2 linked regions of the Pseudolabrys taiwanensis genome follow. The protein of the gene in region 1 binds, or shares a complex with, the protein of each later gene. Links are inferred from orthologs where the notes say so. Each region holds a gene or a part of one and is shown on either strand. Other genes may lie near its edges. The genes, in order: DW352_RS25060 and tldD.

Region 1 (3,273 bases):
CCGGATCGAGCAGCCGGTGCAGGTGGACGATGAAATAGCGCATGTGCGCGTTGTCGACGGTCTGCTGCGCCTTGGCCTTCCAGGCGGCATGAGCGGTCGCGTAGTTCGGAAACACGCCGACGATGTCGACCTTTTCGAGGTCTTTGAACTCAGTGCCGCCGAGCTCGGTGAGCTCACCGCCCAGGACGAGATGCAACAGTTGCGGCTTGTGGTTTCCGGGTTCGGACATGGTCGACCTATTATAAGCTAGCCCCGGCAGCGAGGTGGACAGACGAGTAACCTTCGGTGACACCTGCAGCTTACGCGAACTCGGCTTCCCGGTCGCGTACCAGCTCGATCAGCGTGCCATGGCGGGCGGGACCAGCGGCGATCAGTGCTGCATGCACCACGTGCGGACGATTGTAGTGTAGCGCCTGACCGGCGAAATCGGTCATCACGCCACCGGCTTCGTGCACCAAAAGATCGGCCGCCGCAAGGTCCCAATCGTGGCTTCCACCGGACGCGAAGGCGACGTCCAACTGCCCTTGCGCCACCCGCGTCAGGCGCAGCGCCAGCGAGTGCACCTTGGGTTGCGGCAGCACGGTCGGCGACAGGCTTTCCAGCCGGTCGAGATAGCGTTTGGGGCCGGCGAGGCGGGCGCCGGTGAGGGAGGACCCGTCCGGCGCGTGTATCGGCGCGCCGTTGAGCGTCGCGCCCTGGCCGCGCACCGCCAGAAACATCTCTTCCGTAACCGGAGCATAAAGCGCGGCGACCGCCGGGCGGCCCTCCTCGACCAGCGCCACGGAGATCGTCCAATCGGTGCGGCCGGAAATGTACGCGCGCGTGCCGTCGATTGGGTCGACGATCCACGCCAGCGACGCGCTGCGCGCGGCGAGGTCGTCTTCGGTTTCCTCGGAGAGCCAGCCGGCGCCGGGCGCGAGCGGCGGCAGCCGCTCCTGCAGGAGCGTGTTGACCGCGATATCGCCCTCGCTCACGGGCGAGTTGTCGTGGCCCTTGGTCCAGCGCTTGAACGGGCGCGACGCCGTAACGCGCGCGAGTTCGCCCGCCTCGCGCATGACGACGGCCAGTCGGTCGCGCAGCGCGAGGGCATCACTGGCCTGCAACGGTCAATCCTTCCAGCCGGACGGTCGGCGAATTGGTGGCCTGACGGAATTCGAGGTCGTTCGCGGGCGTCAGCGAGCGGAAGATGTCGAACAGGTGTCCGGCGATCGTCACTTCGCTGACCGCGTAGGTCTTCTTGCCGTTTTCGATCCAGAAACCGGAGGCACCGCGGCTGTAATCGCCGGTCACCATGTTGGCGCCCATGCCGATCAGATCGGTCACGTAGAAGCCGTCCTTGATGTCGGCGATCAGTTCGTCGGGGCTGAGCTTGCCCGCCTCGAGATGCAGATTGCTGGCGCTCGGGGAGGGGCCGGAGGAGACGCCGCGGCTGGCGTGACCGGTGGTGGTCAGGCCGAGTTCGCGCGCCGTGCCGCAATCGAGGATCCATGAGCGCAGGATGCCGTCGTCGATCAGCGCCAGCTTCTTGCCGGCGACGCCTTCGCCGTCGAAGGGATGCGAGCGCAGGCCGCGCTTGCGCAACGGGTCGTCGATGATGCGGATGCCGTCGGCGAACAGCTTCGCGCCCATCTTGTCCTTGAGGAAGCTCGCCTTGCGCGCGATGGACGCACCATTGACGGCGCTGGCGAGATGTCCGACCAGCGATGAGGCGACGCGCTTGTCGAATACGACCGGCACTTTGCGGGTCGTTACCTTGCGCGGATTGAGCCGGGCAATGGCGCGTTCGCCGGCGGTGCGGCCGATCTTCTCGGGGCTGTCGAGATCGGCGGCGTGCCGCACGCTCGAATAATCGTAATCGCGCTCCATACCGGTGCCGTCGCCGGCGATCGCGGTCATCGAGATGCCGTGGCTCGAGCCCAGGTACGAACCGCGGAAGCCGTGGCTCGTGACGAGCACCATGCCGCCGATACCGGCCGATGCCGAGGCGCCGCCCGACTTGGTCACGCCGTTGACGGCGAGGCCGGCTTCTTCGGCCGCGCGCGCAAGCTTCTCAAGTTCGCCGACGGTGGGTAGCGCGCGGTCGATCAGATCGAGATCGGGGAAAGTGTGGGTCAGCAGGCTCTCATCGGCGAGGCCCGCGAATTTGTCCTCCGGCGCGACCTTCGCCATCGCCACCGCGCGCGCCGCGAGTTCCGCGTAACCGCTGGTGCTCGTGTCGTTGGTGGAGACGACCGCCTGCCGCTGGCCGACAAGCACGCGCAGGCCGAGATCGTCGCCCTCGGCGCTTTCGGATTCTTCCACCGCGCCGTCGCGTATCTCGACGCCGAGCGACAGCGAGCGCACGGCGACCGCGTCGGCGGCATCCGCGCCGGCCGCGCGGGCGGCCTTCACAAGGGCTTCGGCCCGCTCGAGGAGGGTGCTCTGATCGAAGAGAGATGAGGCGGGTGCGAGCATGATGGGCGCCGTTGTCCTTTTGTTATCTACCCCAAATGGCGCCCGAAACGGAACAATTCAACCTTTCATTTCGGGACAAATCGCGCCACCGCGGCAATACCTCGTCAATCATGCTTCGCAACGCACCGTCAATCATGCCCGGCAAAGGGCGGGGTGCTACCGCCGGTTAACCGAGAACTTTAAGCCAATTCGGACGCCTTGCTGCGATGATCCTCGTGCGACTGGGCACATAAGCCCGGCGCGGGAGAGTTTGAGGCGTCAAAATGCGAAGTGGCGGATGTCCCGCCGGGTCGAGCCGGGGGCTGCGGCTCGACCCGTACGCCCTACCTGTGCGTTACGCGGCGAGCGATGCCGCAGCGGACGGGCGGGTGCGCGATATAGAACTTCATCGCGAGCGCGTGGTGGTGCGCCGGCGGGTGTCCGGGGTGCCGATGGCGCTCAACATGCCGCTGTCGGCCTTCACCGGCATCGCCCTGCACGTGGTCGAGCGTGAGGCGGATGCCTTCGTGATGGTCGCGCTCATGCACAAAGATCCGGGATTGATGTTGCCGCTGTTCGTGACGCGCGAGGCCGACGAGGCCATGGCGGAATGGCGCACCTGGGGCAGCGTGCTTGGGCTGCCGCTGCTGGTCGATGACGGTAACGGACTGCGTGAGCCGTTCGCGCGGGTGGGCGGCGTCCGCGTCGCCAAGGTCAAGCCGCGCCGCCGCCGCCGCAGCGCGCTGCGCAAGCGCCGGCCGTCGATGCTGATGCGCCGTGTCCCCGGCAAGCTCACCGCGGAAGCGCCGGTGCATCGCGACGAACGCGAGATCATTGCGC
Region 2 (3,198 bases), 2.2 Mb from region 1 along the record:
ACTTCACGCAGCTCTCGAGCTATTACGTCATCATGGAGGTGACGCCGGCGCTGCAAGGCGACCCGTCATCGCTCGACCGGATATTCCTTCGCTCGCCCACCACCGGCGGCGAAGTGCCGTTGTCGGCGATCGCTAAGTGGACAACGCGTCCGATCCAGCCGCTCTCGATCAGCCACCAAGGCCAGTTCCCGGCCATCACGATCAGCTTCAACCTCGCGCAGGGTGCCGCCCTCGGGCAGGCGACGGAGGCGATCGGCCGCGCCATGGCCGAACTCAATCCGCCGGCGACGATCAACACGACCTTCCAAGGCAACGCGCAAGCCTTCCAGGATTCGCTGTCCACTGTGCCGATGCTGATCATCGCCGCCCTGATCGTGGTCTATCTGATCCTCGGCGTCCTGTACGAAAGCTACATCCACCCAATCACGATTCTCTCGACCTTGCCGTCGGCGGGAGTCGGCGCACTGATGATGCTGATGCTGTTTCACTTCGATTTCAGCCTTATCGCCCTGATCGGCATCATCCTGCTGATCGGCATCGTAAAGAAGAACGGCATCATGCTGGTCGACTTCGCCATCGTGGCGGAGCGCGACGACAAGCTGTCGCCGGTGGAAGCGATCCGGCGGGCCGCGCTGCTCCGCTTCCGGCCGATCATGATGACGACGATGGCCGCGTTGCTGGGCGGCGTGCCGCTGATGCTCGGCCACGGCACCGGCTCGGAGATCCGCCAGCCGCTGGGCTACGCCATGGTCGGCGGCTTGATCGTCAGCCAGGCGCTGACGTTGTTCACGACGCCCGTCATCTACATCTACCTCGACCAGTTCTCGCACTGGCTGACGCGCCGTCGGCCGCGAGAGCATGGGGCGGCGGAGGAGCAGCTTGGGACCCAACCGGCCGAATGAGCCTCCGGGTTCCGGCCCTCGCTAAATCGCCGTAAAGTGCCTATCTGAGTTGCGCAGGGCACTACCCGGAGAGATTACCCATGGATCCAGCCATTTCCTCGCTTATCGACCGCGCCGGCCTCGACCGGACCAAAGTGCGGCAGCTCATCGGACGCGGGCTGGAGCGCGCCGACGATGGCGAGCTGTTCCTGGAATACAAGCAATCCGAGGGCCTCGTGTTCGACAACGGGCGCCTGAAGCAGGCGACCTACGATACCTCGCAAGGCTTTGGCCTGCGCGCGGTAAAGGGTGAGGCCGTCGGCTACGCCCACGCTTCGGACGTGTCGGAAGCGGCGCTCGCGCGCGCGGCGGAAGCGGTGCGCGCGGTCAACAGCGGCCACACCGGCACCTACGCCGACGCCCCCGGCCGCACTAACCGCAAGCTCTATGGCGACGAGAACCCGCTCGGCGAACCCTCGTTCGAAACCAAGGTCAAACTGCTCGAGCAGATCGACGCTTATGCGCGGGCCAAGGATCCGCGCGTGCGGCAGGTGTCCGCCAGCATTGCCGCAACCTGGCAGGTGGTCGAGATCCTGCGTGCCGATGGCGAGATCTACCGCGACATTCGTCCTCTGGTGCGCCTCAACGTCTCAGTGGTGACCGGCGACGGCGACCGTCAAGAAACCGGCTCGTTCGGTTTCGGCGGCCGTGAAGGTTACGGCCAGTTCATCGCCACGCACGCGTGGCAGACGGCGGTCGACGAGGCGGTGCGGCAGGCGCTGGTCAATCTCGATGCGGTGCCCGCGCCCGCCGGCGAGATGGACGTCGTCCTCGGCGCCGGCTGGCCCGGTGTGATGCTGCACGAGGCCGTGGGTCACGGGCTCGAGGGCGATTTCAACCGCAAGAAGACCTCGGCCTTCGCCGGTCTGATGGGCAAGCAGGTCGCCGCCAAGGGCGTTACCGTGGTCGACGACGGCACCATGCAGTCGCGTCGCGGTTCATTGTCGATCGACGACGAGGGCACGCCGACCAACCGTACCGTACTGATCGAGGACGGCATTCTTGTCGGCTACATGCAGGACCGGCAGAACGCCCGCCTCATGGGCATGAAGCCGACCGGCAACGGCCGGCGCGAAAGCCACGCGCACGTGCCGATGCCGCGCATGACCAATACGTATATGCTCGGCGGCGACAAGCCGCGTGAGGAGATCATCGCTTCCGTGAAGAACGGCCTCTATGCCGTGAACTTCGGCGGCGGCCAGGTCGACATCACCTCGGGCAAATACGTCTTCCAGTGCACCGAGGCGTACAAGATCGAGAACGGCAAGGTGACGGTGCCGGTGAAGGGCGCCATGCTGATCGGCAACGGACCGACCGATCTCCATCGCATTTCGATGATCGGCAATGACTTCGCGCTCGACCCCGGCATCGGAACCTGCGGCAAGAACGGCCAGGGCGTACCGGTCGGCGTCGGCCAGCCGTCGCTGCGCATGGACAAGATCACCGTCGGCGGGACTGCATCATGACGACAACCGAGCAAAAAAGCGCTGCGGACAAGCCGCGCACACAAAGCTGGCTCCGAAGCATCGGCGACATTGTCGCGATCGTGCTCCTGGTGATGGCGGCGAAGACCGCCATTGCCGAGCCGTTCTACGTGCCGTCCGGCTCGATGGAGCCGACCTTGCAGATCGGCGACGAACTGCTCGCGACCAAGTATCCTTATGGCTACAACGCCGCGTCGCTGCCATCCTTCATCACGCTGCCGGAGGGCAAACGCGTCCTCGGCGCACTGCCGCAACGCGGCGACGTCGTCGTGTTCCGCTGGCCGGGCGATCGCTCGCAGGTCTGGGTTAAGCGCGTGATCGGCCTACCGGGCGATCATGTGGCCCTGCGTGACGGCCGGGTCTTCATCAACGGCGAGCCTGTCGGCATCGCACCGAACGGCGATGGCCAATCGGAACGCGAAGACGGCAGCGAGATCGCCGCGGCGCGCTTCACGGAGACGCTGCCGGGCGGACGCGCGCATACGATCTTCAAGCTCACCAACGACAATCCCCTCGACAACATGGCCGAGACCGTGGTGCCGCCGGATCACCTGTTCGTCATGGGCGACAACCGCGACAACTCGGCCGACAGCCGCGTGCCGGTCCGCATGGGCGGCGTCGGCATGCTGCCGGTCGACAATCTCGTCGGCCGCGTCGACGCAATCGTCGGCTCGTGGGATCTCGGGATGAAGGATCAACCGATCTGGACTTGGCCCGCGGGCCTGCGCCTGTCGCGTTTCTTCAGCGCGGTGCATTGAGGGACGGGCGCGGCA

Evidence for each region.
Region 2: the proteins of DW352_RS25060 (region 1) and tldD are in contact, whole or in part, in a solved structure (PDB 5NJ9), measured with the Escherichia coli proteins. The link is inferred for Pseudolabrys taiwanensis from one-to-one orthologs.

What each region holds. Positions count from the first base shown.
Region 1 is NZ_CP031417.1:5,259,685-5,262,957, forward strand. What follows is about bases 273-3,225. They hold DW352_RS25060 (TldD/PmbA family protein), read right to left. Parts: upstream 2,455-3,225; coding sequence 1,090-2,454; downstream 273-1,089. Other genes in these bases: DW352_RS25055 (3'(2'),5'-bisphosphate nucleotidase CysQ), read right to left, coding at 300-1,103; DW352_RS25065 (DUF6101 family protein), read left to right, coding at 2,718-3,225. Also shown: DW352_RS25050 (DUF4170 domain-containing protein), read right to left, coding at 1-229; more of DW352_RS25065, read left to right, coding at 3,226-3,273.
Region 2 is NZ_CP031417.1:3,063,391-3,066,588, forward strand. Bases 317-3,194 are described here. They hold tldD (metalloprotease TldD), read left to right. Parts: upstream 317-982; coding sequence 983-2,407; downstream 2,408-3,194. Other genes in these bases: DW352_RS14645 (multidrug efflux RND transporter permease subunit), read left to right, coding at 317-902; lepB (signal peptidase I), read left to right, coding at 2,404-3,183. In the rest of the region: more of DW352_RS14645, read left to right, coding at 1-316. UniProt on the Escherichia coli protein: Metalloprotease involved in CcdA degradation. Suppresses the inhibitory activity of the carbon storage regulator (CsrA).